DNA from 4 places in the Modestobacter versicolor genome. Region 3 is predicted to be linked to each of the others. Evidence: riboswitches for the same ligand, from Rfam matches in the RefSeq annotation. Region 3 holds a riboswitch; each other region holds the start of a gene.
What was found. A riboswitch is a leader RNA that binds a small molecule or an ion and turns the genes downstream of it on or off. The one in region 3 is predicted to bind S-adenosylmethionine.
Positions count from the first base shown of each region.

Region 1: another riboswitch for S-adenosylmethionine. It lies ahead of FHX36_RS03740 (GNAT family N-acetyltransferase); the one in region 3 lies ahead of thrC (threonine synthase).
Region 2: another riboswitch for S-adenosylmethionine. It lies ahead of FHX36_RS03670 (aminotransferase class V-fold PLP-dependent enzyme); the one in region 3 lies ahead of thrC (threonine synthase).
Region 4: another riboswitch for S-adenosylmethionine. It lies ahead of FHX36_RS16845 (bifunctional o-acetylhomoserine/o-acetylserine sulfhydrylase); the one in region 3 lies ahead of thrC (threonine synthase).

Region 1 is NZ_JACIBU010000001.1:771,788-777,022, reverse strand. It holds gene FHX36_RS03750 (LLM class flavin-dependent oxidoreductase) at 1-177, opposite strand, end outside; gene FHX36_RS03745 (FAD/NAD(P)-binding protein) at 192-2,105, opposite strand; SAM riboswitch class IV at 2,375-2,486, shown strand; gene FHX36_RS03740 (GNAT family N-acetyltransferase) at 2,716-3,267, shown strand; gene FHX36_RS03735 (amino acid ABC transporter permease) at 3,264-4,232, shown strand; gene FHX36_RS03730 (amino acid ABC transporter ATP-binding protein) at 4,229-5,035, shown strand; gene FHX36_RS03725 (ABC transporter substrate-binding protein) at 5,127-5,235, shown strand, end outside.
Region 2 is NZ_JACIBU010000001.1:758,889-764,123, forward strand. It holds gene FHX36_RS03660 (endo-1,4-beta-xylanase) at 1-677, shown strand, start outside; gene FHX36_RS03665 (NADPH-dependent FMN reductase) at 741-1,241, opposite strand; SAM riboswitch class IV at 1,307-1,420, shown strand; gene FHX36_RS03670 (aminotransferase class V-fold PLP-dependent enzyme) at 1,457-2,839, shown strand; gene FHX36_RS03675 (glycoside hydrolase family protein) at 2,848-3,756, opposite strand; gene FHX36_RS03680 (sulfotransferase) at 3,813-4,820, shown strand; gene FHX36_RS03685 (beta-class carbonic anhydrase) at 4,817-5,167, shown strand; gene FHX36_RS03690 (DUF1684 domain-containing protein) at 5,171-5,235, shown strand, end outside.
Region 3 is NZ_JACIBU010000001.1:2,512,238-2,517,472, forward strand. It holds gene groL (chaperonin GroEL) at 1-227, opposite strand, end outside; gene FHX36_RS12305 (cold-shock protein) at 499-699, opposite strand; gene thrC (threonine synthase) at 890-2,191, opposite strand; SAM riboswitch class I at 2,204-2,332, opposite strand; gene FHX36_RS12315 (HAD family hydrolase) at 2,393-3,214, shown strand; gene FHX36_RS12320 (ABC transporter permease) at 3,225-4,082, opposite strand; gene FHX36_RS12325 (alpha/beta fold hydrolase) at 4,079-5,235, opposite strand, start outside.
Region 4 is NZ_JACIBU010000001.1:3,446,591-3,451,825, forward strand. It holds gene FHX36_RS16835 (fatty acid desaturase family protein) at 1-26, opposite strand, end outside; gene metX (homoserine O-acetyltransferase MetX) at 192-1,313, opposite strand; gene FHX36_RS16845 (bifunctional o-acetylhomoserine/o-acetylserine sulfhydrylase) at 1,315-2,607, opposite strand; SAM riboswitch class IV at 2,650-2,765, opposite strand; gene FHX36_RS16850 (threonine aldolase family protein) at 2,968-4,050, opposite strand; gene FHX36_RS16855 (MarR family winged helix-turn-helix transcriptional regulator) at 4,055-4,528, opposite strand; gene FHX36_RS22470 (DUF3817 domain-containing protein) at 4,554-4,817, opposite strand; gene FHX36_RS22475 (hypothetical protein) at 4,820-5,235, opposite strand, start outside.

The DNA.
Region 1 (5,235 bases), 1.7 Mb from region 3:
GGACAACCCGTCCTCGATGGTCACCAGGTCGAGCAGGCCGCGCTCGGCCTCCTGGACCAGGTCGACCCAGTACCGGGGGGTGAGCAGCTCGGTGGGGCGGGCGCCGGGCTCGCGCCAGGCGGCCGGGTGCCAGCCGGCGCCGTCCAGGGCGACGGCGAGGTGGAGGTGGGTGCTCATGTCTCTCCGGGGGTTCAGGCGGCGGACGCGGCGAGGGCGCGCGCGGCGGGGACGACGGCCTGCCACAGCCGGCGGGCCAGGGCGTCGTTCTGGCGGAAGAACGGGGCGTTGGTGCGGGGCCGGGCGAAGGCGGCCACCTGCGCGCCGGAGGTCCAGAAGCCGACCGCGAAGAGCCGTTCCTGCACCTGCCCGGTGGCGCTGACCACCCGCTGACCGGGGTCGACGGCGAGCCGGCCGGTGCCGATGCCCCCACCGACCGTCTTCTCCGCGGCCACCCCGCGGGCCAGCAGCGAGGTGACCAGCTGGTCGGGGGTGGCGGACACCGCGGGGGCCGGGATGCGGGCCTCGACCAGCGCCCGGGCGGTGACCACCGCGTCGACCGAGGCCGACCGGGCGCGGAACATCCCGGCGTCGACGTCGAGCTCGACCCGGGTGTCGGCACCGAGGAACCGGATCACGCCGGCCTCGGAGAGGGCGAGCAGCTCGGCCAGCCGCGGCGCGGGCGGCCCGCTGGCCAGGTAGCTGAACAGGTTCATCCACCAGCCGGAGACGTCCTCGGCCTCCGACCGCGGGGTCAGCCGGCCGGCGCCGACCAGCCCGGCGATGGTGCCGTGGCAGAACAGCAGCGCGGTGAACACGGCCTGGTCGGCGCTGTGCCGGGGGTCGGCCGAGCGGGCGAGGTCGGCGCGGACCAGCCCGCGCACCGCCTCCTGCAGCTCGTCGGCGCTGCCGAACCGGGCACCACCGAGCGGGCGGTCCCGGGCGGCGAGGTCGAACCGGTCCGCCGGGTCCGGGACGGCGAGGGCCACCAGGTCGGCGACCAGCACCGGGTCGTCGGTCGCCGCGTACTCGGCGGCGAACTCCGCCCAGGGCAGCGTGGTGCGCTCGGGAGCGGTGCGGAACAGCTCGGTGTAGTGCGCCCAGCCGAGCTCCCGGACGATCACCGGGGCCAGGTCGGCGCGCAGGTCGAGCCGGCGGTCGGCACCGAACCGGTCGTCGATCGCCTCGGGGGTGAAGAAGCGCAGCGGCACCGGCGGGCCGGGCCAGACGTAGCCGAGCTTGGCCCGGTACGGGACCCCGCGCCGGGAGCCGACGTGCAGCACCGGCTCCTGCCCCGAGGGCAGGTACCGCAGCCGGTCGCCGTCGCTCTCGAACCGGCCGCCGCGACCGCTGGTGAGCAGCACCATCAGGTCGACGAAGGCCAGGCCGGCGCCGCGCACCAGCACGTCCTCACCGGGCGCCAGCCGGGAGAGGTCCAGGTCGGCGGTGTAGCCGGTGGGCAGGTAGGTGAGCCCGGCGGCGTCGGCCCGCCGCTGCACGTCCTGCTCGGCAGGGGTGGCGTGCGCGTCCAGGTGTCCCTGGGCGAGCACGGCCAGGTCGGCCGCGAGCACCCGGCCGTCGGCCAGCTCGACGTCGACGCCCTCGGTGCGCACCCGGACGTCGACCGCCCGGGTCTCGAGCAGGTGGACGTCGGCCCACGGGCGGGCGGCGGCCACCACCTCGGCGAGCACCCACCCCAGGTAGGCGTTGACCAGCGGGCGGGAGGGGAAGGACGTCGGCGTCGTCCGCCGGGCCTCCTCCCCCACCGGGTCGCCGGCCGGCAGGCCGCGGCCGACCGCCTCGACCCACTGCCACAGGGTGGTGCCCTCCCCCACCGGACCGTCGACGGTGACCGAGGGGTCGGGCAGCACGGTGACGTCGGCGGCCAGCGAGTTCGCCCACAGCAGGGACGGCTGGGCGGCGCGCCAGACGCGCCCGCCACCGGGCGGGTGCGGGTCGACCAGGTGCACCTGCAGCCTGCTGCCGTCGCCGAGCTCTGGCGCGCTGGCGATCAGCCGCTCGAGCAGGCCGATGGCGGTCGGGCCGGCGCCGACGACGGCGATCGACGGGCCGGGGTGACCGAGGGAGGGTGCGGGGGACGCGGACAAGCGGGCTCCCGGGGAGGGACGAGCGGTCAGGGACGCGGGGTCGCAGGCCTCGGCCGACACTGCGCGCTCGACGTCCGCAGGAGGTCGACGTGCCGGCGGCAGACCAGGGCGGTGCTGGGCACGGGCGTCTCCTCTCTCCTGCGGGGCTCGTCGGGACCAAGCGACCGCGGGGGCGGGCTGTTCCCGTCCCGGCGTGTCGGTGGCTGCGTATGTCTACCAAGTCGATCGTATTTGACGACAGCCGGGGTGGGGCCCTACAGTCCGCCGCAGGTCCTGAGCGCCAGCGTCAAGCCCCGGCTCGCTGGCCGGCAACCCTCCCTGCGACGGGGTGCCCCGGGTGACGACCTGGCCGTGCGCGTCCGCGCCCGGCAAGCAGCGGCCCCCTCCCCGAGGGGACGAACGAGGAGCAGCACTGTGGGAGAGACCAGCTCGCGCCTGGTGCGCGCCGTCTCCGCCGACCTGGTCGGCCGGCCGACCGTCGACCTGCTGCGCACCGACAGCGCGCTCTGTCGCTGACCCGGCGCCACCCTCCCGCTCCTCCCCCGCACCCACCCCGCCGCCCGCGGCGGCGTCCGGCGCGCCCACCTCCCTCCGCAGGAGTCCCCTCCGCATGTCCACGTCCCTGTCCGCGACCACCCCTGACCAGCTCCAGGTGGTCCGCGTCCACCCCGACGACCCGCTCACGGCGCCGTTGTTCGCCGAGCTCGCCGCCGAGTACGACAGCCGCTACGGCGACCTGTTCGGCGGCGCGTCCCAGGAGCTCACCCGCTACCCCGCCGAGGCCTTCCTCCCCCCGGACGGCGACTTCGTCCTGCTGCTGGACGACGGCGTGGCCGTCGCCGGCGGCGCCTTCATGCGGCACCCCTCCGGTGCCGCCGAGGTCAAGCGGATGTGGACCGCCGCCACCCACCGTCGCCGCGGCCTGGCCCGCCGGGTCCTCACGCTGCTCGAGCTCCGCGCCGCCCAGCAGGGCTACCGGCGGATGCACCTGACCACCGGCCCGCGCCAGCCCGAGGCGCGCGACCTCTACCTGGCCGCCGGCTGGACGCCGCTGTTCGACCCGGCCGTCCCCCGCCCCACCGACACCGAGACGCTGCGCGCCCTGCCGGTCGACCAGCGCCTCTACGCCTTCGACAAGCAGCTCCCGGGAGACCCGAGATGACCACGCTGGAGACCCGTCCGGCGGCCGCCGCGTCGCCGGCGGGCACGCCCTACGACCAGCTCCAGGTGGTGCCGGCCCGGCACCCCGGCCGCTGGGTCGCCACCGCCGTCGTCGCCGTCCTGCTGGCGATGGTGCTCAACAGCCTGGTCACCAACCCGCGGTGGGAGTGGGACGTCGTCGGCGCCTACCTCACCGAGGAGTCGATCGTCCGCGGGGTGCTCACCACCATCCAGCTGACCGCGATCACCGCGGTGCTCGGCTTCGCGCTGGGCACCGTGCTGGCGCTGATGCGGCTGAGCCGCTCGCCGCTGCTGCAGGCGGTCAGCTGGGGCTACACCTGGGTGTTCCGCTCGGTGCCGCTGATCCTGCAGCTGCTGCTCTGGTACAACCTCGCCTACCTCTACCAGCACCTGGACATCGGCATCCCGTTCGGCCCGTCCTTCGCCAGCGTCGAGACCCTCTCGCTGATCGACAAGTTCGGCGCCGCCGTGCTGGGGCTGGGCCTGCACCAGGCCGCCTACTCGGCGGAGATCGTCCGCGCCGGGATCCTCTCGGTCGACCAGGGCCAGCACGAGGCGGCCGCCTCGCTGGGCATCCCGCGCCGCCGGCAGACCACCCGGATCGTCCTGCCGCAGGCCATGCGCACCATCGTGCCGACCGCGGTCAACGAGGTGATCGGCCTGTTCAAGGGCACCTCCATCGTCTACGTGCTGGCGCTGGGCGAGCTGTTCTACACGGTGAGCGTCATCTACGGCCGGACCCAGCGGGTGCTGCCGATGCTCGTGGTCGCCGCGGTCTGGTACGTCGTGCTCACCACCGTGGTCACCGTCGTCCAGTACCACGTCGAGCGGCACTACGCCCGCGGCGCGGTCCGGACGCTGCCACCCACACCGCTGCAGCGGGTCCGGTCCGAGCTCGGCGCCGTCCTCTCCCGCTTCGGCGCACCGCGCGGAGCCACCCGATGACCGCCGTCGAGCTCCCGACCACCGACACCCGGCCCGGCCGGGTCGAGGTGCACGGCGTGCACAAGTCCTACGCCGGCGTGGAGGTGCTGCACGGCGTCGACCTGGTGGTCGAGCCGGGCACGGTGACCGTCGTCCTCGGGCCGTCGGGCTCGGGGAAGTCGACGCTGCTGCGCAGCATCAACCACCTGGAGAAGGTCGACCGCGGGTTCGTCGCGCTGGACGGCGAGCTGGTCGGCTACCGCCGCAAGCCCCACCGCGGGCGCGAGCGGCTGCACGAGCTGCAGGAGAAGGAGGTGCTGCGGCAGCGCACCCGGTTCGGGTTCGTCTTCCAGTCCTTCAACCTCTTCCCGCACCTCACCGCGCTGGACAACGTCGTCGAGGCCCCGGTCTCCGCGCAGGGCCGCGGGCGCCGGGAGGTCGAAGCCGAGGCCCGCGAGCTGCTCGCCCGGGTCGGGCTGGCCGGCCGCGAGGGCGCCTACCCGCGGCAGCTGTCCGGCGGGCAGCAGCAGCGGGTGGCGATCGCCCGGGCGCTGGCCATGCGCCCGGCGGTCCTGCTCTTCGACGAGCCGACGTCGGCGCTGGACCCGGAGCTGGTCGGTGAGGTGCTCGCGGTCATGGAGGACCTCGCCCGCAGCGGCACCACGATGATCGTGGTCACCCACGAGATCGGCTTCGCCCGCGAGGTCGCCGACCAGGTCGTCTTCATGGACGAGGGCCGGGTGGTCGAGCAGGGCCCGCCCGAGCAGGTGATCGACGCCCCGCAGCACGACCGCACCCGCGCCTTCCTCGCGCGCGTTCTCTAACCGACCCCACCCACAGTCCGACTGGACGGCGCACCGTGCGCCGCCCGGCGATGGCACACGCCCGTGTGCCCCATCCGAGGAGAGACAGACCGTGACCGCACGTACCCGACGAGCCCCGCTCGTCGCCGCCCTGGCCGCCGTGTCCGCACTGGCCCTCGGGGCGTGCAGCAGCTCCGGGGAGATCGAGAGCGCGGCCGCCG
Region 2 (5,235 bases), 1.8 Mb from region 3:
AGCTGGACGTCAGCGACTCCAAGGAGAACAACGGCGCCGACGTCAGCAACGGCACGGTGCCGCAGCACTCCCCGGCGATGGCCGACCAGGACCAGGCCGAGACCGAGCTCGGGTACTACTACCGGGACCTGTTCGACGTGCTGCGCAAGCACTCGGGGTCGATCGAGTCGGTGACCTTCTGGGGCATCAGCAACGGCCGCAGCTGGCTGCGCACCTGGCCGGCGGCCCGGCCGTGGGAGTCGCCGCTGCCCTTCGACGACGACCTGCAGGTCATGCCCGCCTACTGGGGCATCGTCGACCCGGCACAGCTCGCAGCGCGCCCGGCCGACGTCCTGCCGCCGCGCATCGCCGGGCACGACGCCGTGCCCGCCACCGCGAACCGCACCGGCACGGCGCGGGTGACCTACACCGCTCCCGAGGCCGGGGACACCCGGGACCGCTCGGTGAAGGTCGACTGCACTCCCAGGTCGGGCTCGCAGTTCACCGTGGGCACCACCCAGGTGACCTGCACCGCGCGGGACAAGGCCGGCAACGTGGCCACCCCGGCGACCTTCGACGTGGTGGTCACCGCTGCCCCGGCGCAGCCGCCGGCCGCGGAGCACCCGGTCGTCACCGCGGTCAAGCGGCTGATCAGCGGCATCCTGGACGCCGTCCTCCGGCTGGTGGGCCGGCGCTGACCGGCTGACCGACCCGGTGCCCCCGTCCGCCTCCCGGTGGGCGGGGGCACCGTGCCGTCCGGGTCAGCCGGCGCGGTGCCCGCGGGCGGCGGCGACCTGCGGACCGGCGGCGACCAGCCAGTCGTCCAGCGCGCCGGGGGAGTCCCAGGCCTTGTCCAGCAGGTAGAGCCCCCGGGTCGGGGTGGTCGCGCCGAGCTCGACCAGCACCGGCTTGAGCAGCAGGTCCGGCGCCAGGGCGTGCCCCGGGCCGGCGCCCAGCATGAGCGGGACCGCGACCACGCCGGCCAGGTCGCCGGTGCCCACCTGGTCCAGGAAGAGCTTGAGCAGGCCGGTGTAGGTGGCCTTGTAGGTGGGGCTGGCGACGACGGCGACCTCCGCCTCGCGCAGCGCGGTGACCGCCTCGGCGACCGCCGGGTCGCCCCACCCGAGCAGGCCCGCGCCCAGGTCGATGACGTCGACGACGAGGTCCGGCGGGGCGCCGGTCAGCCGCTCGACCACGAGCTCGGCGGCGGAGCGGGTGCGGGAGCGGGGCTTGGGGTTGCCGACCACGGCGATCGTGCTCACGACGCAAATCTCACCATGTCGATCGTATTTGACGGGATGCGGGTCGGTCTGCCACTCTCGGCTCAGGTCACGAGTGCCAGCGCGAAGCCCCGGCTCGCTGGCCGGCAACCCTCCTCCGCGAGCGGGTGCCCCGGGTGACGACCTGGCGGTCGCAGTTCCGCGACCGCAAAGCGCGGACCCGTGCCCCGGGTCCCCGGCCCGTCAGGAGCACCACCGTGTCCAGCGCCGTCCTCTGCGCCCCCGCCGCCGTCCAGCCCGCCGCCGTCGCGCCGATCGTGCCGGGGGCCACCCCGCTGCTCCCCGTGGTCGGCGCCGACACCCGGGTGCCGCTCGTGCCCGGCGGCACCGCCCGCTACGTCGACCTGGACACCGCCGCCAGCAGCCGGGCGCTGGAGCAGGTCGCCGCCCGGGTCACCGAGGCGTTGCCGCTGTACTCCAGCGTGCACCGGGGTGCGGGGTACCTGTCCCAGGTCTCCACCGCGCTCTACGAGGACGCCCGGGCCACCGTGGCCGGCTTCGTCGGCGCGCGCGGCGACGACGTCTGCGTGCTGGTGCGGCACACCACCGACGCGCTCAACCTGCTCGCCGGCTGCGTGCCCGACGGCGGCGCCGTGCTGGTGCTCGACTGCGAGCACCACGCCGACCTGCTGCCCTGGCAGCAGCGCGGCCCGGTCACCGTGCTGCCGACCGGGGCCACCGTGGTCGAGACGCTGCGCGCGCTGGGCACCGAGCTGGCTGCCGCGCCGTACGCGCTGATCGCCGTCACCGGCGCCTCCAACGTCACCGGCGAGTCGCTGCCGCTGGACGAGGTGGTGCAGCTGGCCCACGCGGCCGGCGCCCGGGTGCTGGTCGACGGCGCGCAGCTGGTGCCGCACCGGCGGTTCTCCCTCGCCGGCTCCGGCGCCGACTACGTGGCGTTCTCCGGGCACAAGACCTACGCGCCGTTCGGCTCCGGGGCCCTGGTCGGCCGGCGCGACTGGCTGGACGCCGCCCCCGCGTACCTCGCCGGCGGCGGGGCGGTGCAGGAGGTGACCGTCGAGCGGACCAGCTGGGTGGCCGCGCCGCACCGGCACGAGGGCGGCTCGCCCAACGTGCTGGGCGCGGTGGCGCTGGCCGCGGCGTGCGACGCGCTGGCCGCGCTGCCCGCCGGGGCGCTGGCCGAGCACGAGCGGGCGCTGCGCGAGCGGCTGGTGGCCGGGCTGGCCGCGCTGCCGGGCGTGCGGGTGCTGCGCATCTGGGCCGACTCCGCCGAGCCGACCGGCGTCGTCTCCTTCACCGTGGCCGGCGCCGACCCCGGCCTGGTCGCCGCGTACCTCTCCGCCGAGCACGGCATCGGGGTGCGCGACGGCCGGTTCTGCGCCCACCCGCTGCTGGCCCGCCTCGGCGTGCCGGCGGGGGCGCTGCGGGCCAGCGTCGGCGTGGGCAGCAGCCTGGACGACGTCGAGGCGCTGCTCGGCGCGCTGGACGCCTTCCTGTCCGCCGGGCCGCAGGTGCCCTACGCGCAGGTCGCCGGCCGCTGGCAGCCCGCCGACGACCCGCGGGCCACCGATCTCTCCTCGGCCGCGCGGGGCGCCGGCTGCGGGCCGTCGGTGCGGTGACCGGCCGCTCAGCGCGGCAGCAGCACCGTGCGCAGCTCGTGGGCGCCGTCGGCGCGGGTCGCCTCGTAGAACCAGCGGGCACCGCCGCCGGGCAGCGCCACGACGTCGGCGTACCGCAGGCCGGCCGGCGGGTGCGGGCTCTGCAGCAGCGGTCCGCCGGCGGCGGCGGTGAACGCGCCGTCGCCGTCCTGCACGGCCAGGCCGGTGCGCTCCTCCCAGTTCTCCGCCGCGGTGGCCCGGCCGTCGTAGAGCGCCCAGCTGCGGTCGCCGTCCAGCACCACGGTCGCGACGCGGACCCCGCGGGCGTCCCAGCTGCCCGGGGTGCCGGCCAGCGCGGTGCCCTGCCAGGTCCACTCGACGCCGTCGGGGCTGGTGGCGTGCTCGGTGGTCATCCGGTCGGTGGCGTCGGGGTCGTCGAGCGGGTGCACCGAGGCCCACAGGTGCCACCGGGTGCCGTCGTGCCGCAGCACCGGGTCCTTGACCGCGGCCGCGTCGCTGCCGGGCAGCACGGTGCGCGGGGTCGCGGTCGCCAGCCCGGCGACCGTGCCGGCCTCGAGCAGGTCGACCCGCCAGTGCTTGGTGCCCGGCGTCGCGCAGCTGACGTAGAGCCGCCAGCGGCCCTCCGGCGTGTGCACCAGCGCCGGGCGCTCCAGCGACTCCGCGCCGAACGCGTCCTTGCCGATCGCCACGACCGGCTCGAAGCGGACCCCGTCGTCGGAGCGGGCGACCACGTTGGCGAAACCGCGGCCCTCGCCGACCGGCCGGCGCAGCCGGTAGGCCAGCCACCACGTGCCGTCGACCAGCTGCGCCGAGGGACCACCGGCCCAGGAGCCCGGGCGCGGGTCCTCGGGGGCGAGGACGACGTCCGCCTGCGACCAGAAGGGGCCGGGCTCGGGGGGCTGGGGTCTGCTGGGCACGGCGCCAGTCTGCACACCCCGCCGCCGTCGCCCGCACCCCTCCCGGAGGCCCGCCCGTGACCACCGACCGCCTGCCCCAGTTCGTGATCGCCGGCGCGCCCAAGGCCGGCACCACGGCGCTGCACGCCGCGCTGGCCACCCACCCCGGGCTGTTCCTGTCGCCGGTGAAGGAGCCGAAGTACTACCTCACCGACGGCCGGCCACCCCCGCGCAGCGGCCAGCGCGGGCCCGGCGACGCGCACAGCGCGCGGGAGTGGGTGTGGCGGCGGGAGGAGTACCTGCGGCTGTTCGCCGGGGCCCCGGCCGGCACGGTGCGCGGCGAGAGCACGCCGTTCTACCTCTACGACCGCGCGGCGCAGCAGCGGCTGGTCGCCGACGTCCCCGACGTGAAGGTGGTCGTGGTGGTGCGCGACCCGGTCGACCGGGCGCACTCCAACTGGGCGCACCTGCGGGCCGACGGTCTGGAGCCGGAGGCCGACTTCCTGGCCGCCGTCCGGGACGAGGAACGGCGGGTCGCCGCCGGCTGGGCGCCGTTCTGGCACTACCGGGGCCTGGGCACCTACGGGATCCAGCTGCGCGACCTGCACCGGCTGGTGCCCCGCGAGCGGGTGTTCCTGCTGCGCTACCGGCAGCTGGTCGACACCCCGGCGGAGACCCTCGACCGGGTCAGCCGGTTCCTCGGCGTCGAGCCGGGGCTGGCGCACACCGTGGCGCCGGAGAACGTCAAGCCGCACGTCCCCGACTCCCCGCGGTACCGGCTGCTGGCCCGGGTGACCCGGGCCGGTGCCGCGCTCGGCGCGTACGCACCGCCGCAGGTGTGGCGGCAGGCCAGCCGGCCGCTGCTCGCCGCCCTGCACGCCGGCCGCGCCCCGCGCCCGCCGCTGCCGGTGGAGGTGCGCCGGGAGGTGCTGGCCCCGCTGCTGCCCGACATCGAGCTGCTCGAGGAGCTCACCGGCGAGGGCTTCGCCGACTGGAAGGGCGACACCGGGCGCGGGGACTTCCGCTCCGCAGCGCCGCCCGCTCCTGAGACCCCGCACCACCTACCGAGGAGAGGTCGCCCGTGACCACCACCGACGAGCTGCTCGAGGGGAACGCCCGCGACGCCGAGTCGTTCTCCGGCCTGATCCGCTCCCTGGCGATCAGCCAGCGGCTGCTCGGCACGCGGGAGGTGGTGCTCGTGCACCACACCGACTGCGGCATGCTGACCTTCAGCGACGAGGACTTCCGGTCCGGCATCGAGGCCGAGGTCGGCAGCCGGCCCGAGTGGCACTCGGAGGCGTTCGCCGACCTGGCGGACGACGTCCGGGCGTCGCGGCAGCGCATCCTGGACAGCCCGTACATCCCGGTGAAGGACAGCGTGCGCGGATTCGTGTTCGACGTCGCCACCGGCCTGCTCACCGAGGTGGACTGACCCATGAGCCTGACCGACACCGACACGTTCGCCGCCGACTGGGCGGACTGGCACGCGCAGCACGAGGC
Region 3 (5,235 bases):
ACCTCCTTGACGAGCTCGGCCCCGATCTTCTCCCACGGGTCCTCGAGCTCGATCTCCTTGGCGATGCTCACACCGTCGTTGGTGATGGTGGGGGCACCCCACTTCTTCTCGAGCACGACGTTCCGGCCACGGGGGCCGAGGGTCACCTTGACGGCGTCGGCGAGGGTGTTCATCCCTCGCTCGAGGCCGCGGCGCGCCTCTTCGTTGAACGCGATCATCTTGGCCATGTGGTGATGTCCTCCGAGCGTGGATCGCTGCACGGCCGGGTCCGGCGCCCGCGACGGACGGCACCAGCGCCGTGGACGCTCCTGCGGCCCACGTACCGGTACCTCACCGTTCCGACCTGATTGGCACTCGACAGGCGTGAGTGCCAGTAAGGAGTCTGGCACTCGGCCTGTGCGAGTGCAAGAACGGGGGGTCGCCGAGGCTTGTTCCCGGGCCCGGGAACGCAGCGAGGCCCGGCCCCCTGCAGGGGACCGGGCCTCGGGGCTGTGCAGTTCAGACGCTGCGGACGGCGTCGGCCTGCGGGCCCTTCTCGCCCTGGACGACCTCGAAGCTGACCCGCTGGCCCTCGTCGAGGCTCTTGTAGCCGTCCATCTGGATGGCCGAGTAGTGGACGAAGACGTCCTGACCGCCGTCGACGGCGATGAAGCCGAAGCCCTTCTCGGCGTTGAACCACTTCACGGTGCCCTGTGCCACGTGTGCTCCCACGTTTCGTGCGTGCGGACGGCCACTCCTGATCGAGGGGCCGGGGTCTTGCTCTTCCGCCCGTCGATCACGAACGTGGGAGTAGAACCGCGCGGAACGGTACAGGAACTGGTGTCCCAGGTCACTGGTCGGTGTCGCGACTCCCCCGGCGGTGTGGTACCGGGTGTCGCGCCGGGCGTGTCTAGGCGATGAGGCCGGCCTCGCGCAGCGACTTCAGCGACGGCTGCACGTGGTGCGACGGGCCGACGACCGGCAGCAGCGGGTCGAGGGTCTTGAGCCCCTCACCGGTGTTGAGGACGACGACCTCCTGGGTCGGGTCGAGCCGGCCGTCCTCGACCAGCTGGCGCAGCACCGCGGTGGTCACCCCGCCGGCGGTCTCGGCGAAGACGCCGGTGGTGCGGGCCAGGTCACGGATCCCGGCGACGATCTCGTCGTCACCGACCCGGCCGACCGACCCGCCGGTGCGCCGGATGGCGTCCAGCGCGTAGGGGCCGTCGGCGGGGTTGCCAATGTTCAGCGACTTGGCGATGCCGGTCGGCTTGACCGGCTTGACGACGTCCCAGCCGTTGTCGAAGGCGGTGGCGATCGGGTCGCAGCCGGCCGACTGGGCGCCGAAGACCTTCCAGCCGGTGTCCTCGACGATGCCGGCGGCGACCAGCTCGCGCCAGGCCTTGTCGACCTTGGTCAGCAGTGAGCCCGACGCCATCGGGATCACGACCTGGGCCGGGATGCGCCAGCCCAGCTGCTCGGCGATCTCGTAGCCCATCGTCTTCGAGCCCTCGGCGTAGTAGGGCCGGACGTTCTGGTTGACGAAGGCGGTGTCCTCGAACTCGTCGGTCTCGGCGAGCTCGCTGGTCAGCCGGTTGACGTCGTCGTAGCTGCCGTCGACGGCGATGAGCGCCTGGCCGTAGACGGCCGACTGCACGATCTTGCCCGGCTCCAGGTCGCTGGGCACGAAGACGAAGGACGGCAGGCCCATCCGGGCCGCGTGCGCGGCGACGGAGTTGGCCAGGTTGCCCGTCGAGGCGCAGGCGATCTTGGCGTAGCCGAAGCTCTTCGCCGCGGTCGCGGCGAGGCTGACCACCCGGTCCTTGAAGGAGTGGGTCGGGTTGGCCGAGTCGTCCTTGACCCAGAGGCCGCCGGTCAGGCCGAGCTCGGCGGCCAGCCGGTCGGCCCGCACGAGCGGGGTCATGCCCGGGTCGAGGGTGACCCGGTCGGCCGGGTCCTGCCCCACCGGGAGCAGGGCGGCGTACCGCCAGATGTTCTGCGGGCCGGCCTCGATCTGCTGGCGGGTGACCGCACGCATCAGCTCGGGGTCGTAGTCGACCTCGAGCGGGCCGAAGCACTCGGCGCAGGCGTGCTCGGCGATCAGGCCGAAGGTGGCGCCGCAGTTGCGGCACACCAGGCCCCGTGCCGGGTTCGGCGGGACGGGCCCACCAGCGGTGACGTCTGCCTGGGCGGAACCGGGAGCGGTCATGGTCATTCGACGACTACCTCCTCATCTTCCCCGCGCCGGGCCGTCGAGCCGCGCGGGACGGAATTGGCACCTCCCGCTGCGCGTGCGCGCAGGCGGCGGTTGCCGGGGCTTCATCGGGCCGTGTCCCTCTGCCCCTCTGGATGAGTGGAACGGCGAGGACTCTACCCGGGGCGCCGGCCCGCCGGGCCGACCGGCCAGGATGAGGCGGTGGCCACCCGCATCGTCTACACCGACCTCGACGGCACGATGGTCGGCCCGCGCGGCTCGTTCTGGCACACCGCCGAGCGCGGCCTGACCGCGACGCCGGCCGAGGCGCTGCTCGCCCTGCACCGCTCCGGCGCCGTCCTGGTGCTGGTCAGCGGCCGGACGCACGCGCAGCTGCTGGAGGCCGCGCGGATCTTCGCCGCCGACGGCGCGATCTCCGAGCTCGGGTCGCTGGTGAGCTGGGCCGGCGGCCGGGAGACCCACCTGCTCACCGGCGACCTGCCCGCGGAGTTCGCCGGGCGCACCCCGATGTCGGTGATGGCCGAGCTGGGCGTGGTCGAGGAGCTGGTCGCCGCCCACCCGGGCCGGCTGGAGTGGCACGAGCCCTGGCACACCGCCCACTCGGCCGACGCGCTGCTGCGCGGCCGGGTCGACGCCGCGGCGGTCGACAGCTGGCTGGCCGAGCGCGGCTGGGGCTGGCTGACCATGAACGACAACGGCGCGGTGCCGGCGACCCCGCGGATGACGCTGGCCGAGGACGCGCTGCCGCCGCACGTCTACCACCTGATGCCGCGCGGGATCTCCAAGGGCGCGGCGATCAGCTGGGACCTCGCCCGCCGGGGCCTGACCGCCGCGGACGCCGTGGCGGTGGGCGACAGCGTCAGCGACCTGGAGATGGCCCCCGCCGTCGGCCGGCTCTGGGTCACCGCCAACGGGGCCGCGGTCACCGGCATGGACGAGCGGATCTCCGCCGTCCCCAACGCCGCGGTGACCGAGGCGGCGATGGGCGAGGGCTGGGCCCAGGCGGTCCTCGCCAGCCTGTGAAGGTCCGCCGCTAGCTGGTGACGTCCTTGCGGGCGAACTGGCGGAAGGCGAGCGCGGTGAACAGCGCCGACCAGGCCAGGCCCTGCACGACCCCGCGGAACAGGTCGCCGGAGTCGAACTGGCTCTGCAGCAGGTCGGTCCAGGCGTAGTTGAACGCGGTGGGGAACCAGTCGCGGATGCCGCCCAGCTGCTCCACCTGCTCGAGCACCGCGAAGACCACCGTGGTGAACACCGCACCGCCGACCGCGGCGAGCGGCGCGTCGGTCACCGTGGACAGCCAGAACGCCAGGGTGCCGACGACGAGCAGGTGGACGGCGAGGTAACCGACCATCCCGGCCAGCCGGACCAGCGCCGTCCGCTGCTCCAGCGCGACCCCGAGCGGGGTCTGCACGTCGCCGAAGCCGTAGGCGATCCCGCCGGCCACCACCGCGACCAGGACCAGCAGCACCATCGCGCCGACCGACAGCACCAGCGCGGCGAGCCACTTCTGCCGGAGCAGCCGGGACCGCGGCACCGGGGTGGCCAGCGCGTAGCGCAGCGACCCCCACGAGGCCTCGCTGGCCACGGTGTCGCCGAAGAACAGCGCGAACACGACCACCAGGAAGAAGCCGGTGGTGGCGAAGAGGACGAACAGGGTCAGGTTCAGCCCGCTCGCCGTCGCGACGTCGACCAGGTTGACCCGGCTGTTCTCCTCCGCCTCCTCCGCGCCGCCCAGCTGCAGCGCCCCGATGAGGATCAGCGGCAGCGCCGCCATGAGGGCGAGGACGCCGATCGTCCGGCGCCGCTTGAACTGCCGGCGGAGCTCGACGCCCAGCCGCAGCGTCCGCTCCGGCCGGTACCCGGCCGCGGCTCCGGTCGACGTGCTCATGACTCCCCCACCAGCGACAGGAACGCGTCCTCGAGACGACGGCGCGGGCTCAGCTGGTCGACGCCGATGCCGGCGCGCACCAGGGCGGCCAGCGCCTGGGCCCGGCTGGTGCCGCCGAGGTCGACGACCAGCCCCTCCTCGGTGCGCTCGACCGGCCCGGTGCCCGGCATCCCGGCCAGCAGCTCGGCGGCGCGGTCGGCGTCGGCGTCGTCGGCGAGCCCGATGAGCACCGCTCCCCCGGTGCCGACGATCTCCTCGACGGTGCCCTGGGCGATCTTCTGCCCCTTGGCCATGACGACGACGTGGCTGCAGGTCTGCTCGATCTCGCTGAGCAGGTGGCTGGAGACGATCACCGTGCGGCCGGTCTCGGCGTAGGAGCGCAGCACGTCGCGCATGGCGTGGATCTGCGGCGGGTCCAGCCCGTTGGTCGGCTCGTCGAGCACCAGCAGGTCGGGCAGGCCGAGCATCGCCTGGGCGATCGCCACCCGCTGGCGCATGCCCTGGCTGTAGCTGCGCACCGGCTTGTCCAGCGCCGTCCCGAGCCCGGCGACCTCGATCGCCTCCTCCAGGTGCGCGTCGGCCAGCGGCCGGCCGGTGGCGGCCCAGTACAGCGTGAGGTTGTCCCGGCCGGTCAGGTGCGGCTGCAGGCCGGTGCCCTCGACGAACGAGCCCAGCCGGGAGAGCACCGGGGCACCCGGCCCGGCGGCGTGGCCGAAGACCTCGATCCGGCCCTCGGTGGGGCGGATCAGGCCCATCAGCATCCGCAGCGACGTGGTCTTGCCGGCGCCGTTGGGGCCGAGCAGGCCGAGCACCTGGCCGCGGCGCACCTCGAAGGAGAGGTCCCGGACGGCGACGAACCCGTCCTTGTAGGCCTTGGTGACGCCGGCGAACCGCAGCGGCACGTCCTCCCCGTCGGGTGAGGCGACCGACATCCGCGCGCTGCGGCGGCGGCCGACGAGCCGGGCAGCCAGCCAGCCGAGCAGCGCCAGGACGGCGAGGACGCCGAGCAGCACCCACCAGCGCGTCGAGCCGGCCGTCGCCTGCACCGACCCGGGGACCTCGGGCACGGAGAGCGCCGCGCCGTCGGCCAGCCCGATCGAGTCGACCGCCGCGGTCACCGGCAGGGCGAACGCCTGGTCGGTGGTGGACACCT
Region 4 (5,235 bases), 930 kb from region 3:
GTGGTGCCTTCCAGGGTCGAGGTCATCTGTTCTCTCTGGCGGGCCCCGGGCTGCTCCGGGTGGTGCCGGGTGGTGCCGGTGCGACCGGCGACGACGGGGGACCGCGCTACGTCTGGATGGAGCACCGCGTGCGCCCGACGGTAGGTGACGCTGCGCGAGGCTGCCATCCGAGGCCCACCTGGCGGGACCGGCTAGGACGCCAGCAGCTCGCGGACCAGCACCCCGACCGCCTCGGTCTCCAGCAGGAACCCGTCGTGGCCGTAGGGCGAGGGGACCACCCGCAGCGGGACCCCGAGGGCGTCGGCCACCTGCTGCTGCTGGGCCAGCGGGTAGAGCCGGTCGGTGTCGACGCCGGCGACCACCGCACGCGCGCTGACCCGGGACAGCGCGGCCGGCACGCCGCCGCGGCCACGGCCGACGTCCCAGCCGTTCATCGCCTCGGTGAGCACCACGTAGCTGCCGGCGTCGAACCGGGCGGCGAGCTTGGTGGCGTGGTGCTCCAGGTAGGAGGCGACGGCGAACCGGCCGTCGTCCTGCACGTGGTTGCCGAACCGCGCCCCGAGCTCGAGGTCGCTGCGGTAGGTGAGGTGCGCGATCCGCCGGGCGATCCCGAGGCCGGACACCGGTCCGGGGCCGGGCGCGTAGTCGCCACCGGCCCACGCCGGGTCGCTGCGCACGGCCGCCTGCTGGGTGGTCTGGGTGCCGATCTGGTCGGCGCTGGCCACCGCCCCCGAGGCGAGGAAGAAGAGCCCGGCCACCCGCTCCGGCCGGGACACCGCCCACTCCAGCGCCCGCATCCCGCCCATCGAGCCGCCGAGCACCGCCCGCCAGCGGCCGATGCCCAGCGCGTCGGCGACGGCGGCCTCCACCGCGACCTGGTCGCCGACGGTCACCGCGGGGAACCGGGAGCCCCAGGGAGCACCGTCCGGGGCGGCCGACGACGGGCCGGTCGTGCCCTGGCAGCCGCCCAGCACGTTGGCGCAGACGACGAAGAGCTCGTCGGTGTCCAGCGGCGCACCCGGGCCGACCAGCGAGGGCCACCAGCCGGCGGTGGCGTGCCCGGGCCCGGCGGCGCCGACGACGTGGCTGTCGCCGGTCAGCGCGTGCTCGACGAGCACCGCGTTGCCGGCGTCCGGGGCGAGGGTCCCCCACGTCTCGTAGGCGACCCGGACGCCGGGCAGGGTGCCGCCGCGCTCGAGCTGCAGCGGGCCGAGGTCGAGGAACCGCCGGTCGCCCACCGGGTCGCCCTCGAGCCAGCCGCCGGTCCGGGACGCGGCGGCCGGAGCCGGTCGCGCGTCCCGGACCGACGTCACCTCAGGAGGCCTTCGCGGCCCGGAAGCCGGACTCGAGGTCGGCCAGGATGTCTTCGATGCCCTCCAGGCCCACGGCCAGCCGGACCAGGCCCGGGGTGACGCCGGTGGTGGCCTGCTCCTCGGGGGTCAGCTGCGAGTGCGTGGTGGACGCCGGGTGGATGACCAGGCTGCGCACGTCGCCGATGTTGGCCACGTGGCTGTGCAGCTCCAGCGCCTCGACGAAGCGCTGACCCGCCTCCTTGCCCCCGGTGATCTCGAAGGCGAGCACCGCCCCGGCGCCCCGGGGCGCGTACTTCTGCTGGGCGGCGTGCCACGGCGAGGACGGCAGGCCTGCGTAGTGCACCGACTCGACCTCGTCGCGGGCCTCCAGCCACTCGGCCACCCGTTGGGCGTTGGCGACGTGCCGCTCCATGCGCAGCGACAGCGTCTCGATGCCCTGCACGACCAGCCAGGCGTTGAACGGCGAGATGGCGGGGCCGAGGTCGCGCAGCAGCTGCACGCGGGCCTTGAGCGCGTAGGCCGGCGCGCCCAGGTCGGCGTAGACGACGCCGTGGTAGGTCGGGTCGGGCTCGGTGAAGCCGGGGAACTTCCCGCCGGTCCAGGAGAAGTTGCCGCCGTCGACGATGACACCCGCGATCGCGGTGCCGTGGCCGCCCAGGTACTTGGTGGCCGAGTGGACCACGATGTCGGCGCCGTGCTCGATGGGGCGGATCAGGAACGGCGTGGCGATCGTGTTGTCGACGATCAGCGGGACGCCGTTGCGGTGCGCGACCTCCGACACCGCCGAGATGTCCAGGACGTCGCCCTTCGGGTTGCCGATCGTCTCGGCGTAGAAGGCCTTGGTGTTCTCCTGCACCAGCGACTGCCAGTTCTCCGGGTCGTCGGGGTTCTCGACGAAGGAGACGGTGATGCCCATCTTGGGCAGCGAGTGGTGCAGCAGGTTGTACGTGCCGCCGTAGAGCGAGGCGGAGGCGACGACGTGGCTGCCGGCCTCGGCGATGTTCAGGATCGCCAGGGTCTCCGCCGCCTGGCCGCTGGCCACCGCGAGCGCCGCCACGCCGCCCTCGAGCGAGGCCACGCGCTGCTCCAGCGCGTCCTGCGTCGGGTTCATGATCCGCGTGTAGATGTTGCCCATCTCGGCCAGCGCGAACAGGTCGGCGGCGTGCTGGGTGTCGCGGAACTGGTAGCTGGTGGTGGCGTAGATCGGCAGCGCCCGGGCGCCGGTGGTCGGGTCGGGCGCGGCGCCGGCGTGGATCTGCCGGGTCTCGAAGCTCCAGCCGCTGGGTTCGGTCATCTGCCAGTACCTCCTGGGTCGCCGGAGCTCCACGGCGCGGAGGCTCCGTCCTTGCCGGGCGGCGGGCGCCGTCCAGCCAGCTCTTCCCCTGGAGCACCTCAGACGGAGTTGAGGTTGCCGGGCAGCCAGCCAGGTGCTTGTCGCTGCCTCTCGTGAGCCACCGCCGATCCTAGGACGCCGACCGGACGACTGCACAGGCCGGTGTCCCGGGGGTCCGCCGCGCTCCGCCGGTGAGCGGGCCGGCCCGGGACCCTGCTCTGCCGCGACTCGAGCTCTGCCCACCCTCGTAGGCAGACCTCGACTCTCCCGGGACCCTGCTCTTCCGCGACTCGAGCTCTGCCCACAGCTGTGGGCAGAGCTCTACCCGGCCGGGACCTGCTCCGCCGCGCCGGCCAGGGCGGCGATCGCTGCCCGGGCCTCGGGCACGGGCAGCGCCGTCGTCGCGTCGCCGACCGGCAGCTCCACCCGCTGCACGCCCGGGTCGGCGGTCGGGGTGGCCCGCTCCCACGTCCACAACCCGCCCTCGGCCAGGCGGCGGGCCGCCGCGGCGAACTCGTCGGCGGAGGTGCGGAGCAGCAGGTGCAGCATCGGCGTCTGCGGCGGGTCCGGGACGACGGTGACGCCGGGCAGGTCGCGCACCGCGGATGCGATCTCCCGCGCCCGGTCCAGGTAGCCGGGGAACAGCGGCAGCCGGCGGCGCAGGCAGCTCAGCGCCGACGCGGCGCCCGGCCAGAGCCCGAACAGCGTCCCGCCCAGCCGGCGCCGCCACTCGCGCACCTCGTCGACGACGTCCGCGGGCCCGGCCAGGCAGCAGCCGGCCAGCGCGCCGATGCCCTTGTAGAAGCTGACGTAGGTGGTGTCGAACAGCGCCGCGACCTCGGCCGGCGCGCGCCCGTACCCCGCCGCCGCCTCCCACAGCCGGGCGCCGTCCAGGTGCGCCGCGGCCCCGCGCTCCCGCGCCCAGGTCACCTGCGCGACCAGGTCCTCCCACGACGGCAGCTGACCGCCGAGGTCGCGCTGCGGCAGCTCGACCAGCAGCGCAGCGGGCTGCTCGGCGACGGCGTCCAGGTCGGTGCGCAGCAGCAGCCGGTCCCGGCTCCCGGTCGGGCGGCCGACCATGCCGTGCAGCCGCTCCAGCGGGTGGCCCTCGTGGACGTCGAGGTGGCTCTGCGGGTGGTAGACCACGGTTGTCCGCCCGCGGCGCTCGGCGTGCACGCGCAGCGCCGCCTGCTGGGCCATGATGCCGCTGGGCAGGTACGCGGCCGCCGGCTGCCCGAGCACGTCGGCGACCTCCCGCTCCAGCTCGGCGACCACCCCGCCGTCGCCGTACCGGTCCACGGCGGTGTCCGGCGGGATCGTCGCGAGCAGGTCGGCGGCCGACTGCGGGCCGTGCCCGGTCAGCGCGCGGTCGCAGGCCCGGCGGAGGGCGTCGAGGTCGTCCACCCGGTCAGTCTGCCGGGGGGCCGGGGGCGGGCGCCGGTCCACCGGCGGCGCGGAGCCCGGACAGCAGACCGAGGGCCAGCCCGGCCCGGGCCGGCGGGGGCAGCGCGGCGGTGAACTCGGCGTCCAGGGCCGCGACGACCTCCCGGCCGGTGGCCAGCAGCTCGTGCCCGCGGTCGGTGACCTCCAGCAGGGCCGCTCGGCCGCGGCCGCCCCCCGGCTCCCGGACGGCGCCCAGCTCGGTGAGCGTGCCGACCGTCGCGTGCATGCTCTGCACGGTGACCCGCGCCCGCCGGGCCAGGTCGGTGTAGGAGAGCCCGGGCGTGCCGGCGAGGTGGCCGAGGGCGCCGAGGTGCCGCAGCGAGAGCCCGTGCGCCCGCAGCGCGGTGTTCAACCGGGCCTCCCAGGCCCGCCCGGCCAGGATGGCCAGCATCACCGGGCTGTCCGCCGGTGGCCCCCCGGCGGGCGGCTGCTCGGTCATGGGCCAGGGACAGTAGCCCGGCGGGTCAGTCCGGCGGTGCGGGGCTGGTGGCGGCGGTCCGGCGGAGGGCCAGCAGGCCGCCGATCCCGGGCACGAACGTCAGCGTCCGTGCCTGCCGGGGCAGCGGCAGCAGGAACGCCGTCGCGATGGTGGCCAGGTAGGCGCACCCGTGCACCGGCCCCATCAGCGAGGCGACGGCCTCGACGTGCGCCGTCCCGAGGTTGACCAGCAGCACGACCAGGGAGACGGTCTCGGCCCAGGAGGCGAGCCGCAGCCAGCGCAGGTCCACGGTCAGACCCCCGTCGTCGAGCCGGGCCGGGCGATCATCAGCACGACGACCGTGGCCCACAGCAGGTTGAACACCCCGGCGCCCATCGCCAGGGCGCGGACGTCGACCCGCTGGTCGCCGGCCCCGGCGTCCAGGACGGCGCGCACCTGGGCCTGCCGGGGCAGCACGACCAGGGCGAGCAGCAGGCCGGCGATCGCGGTGAGCAGCATCGAGACCAGCAGCCAGGCATCGGTGAGCACGTCCAGGGCCAGCGCGGTGGCGATGCCGAACACCGGCACGACCAGGGCCAGCACCGCGTAGACGCGGGTGATCCGGTGCAGCAGGTGCACGGCGGGCAGGGCGCCCGGGGCGCCGGCGCCGGCAGCCTCCCGGGCGTAGCGGGGGAACAGGCTGACCGCCACCGTCACCGGCCCGATGA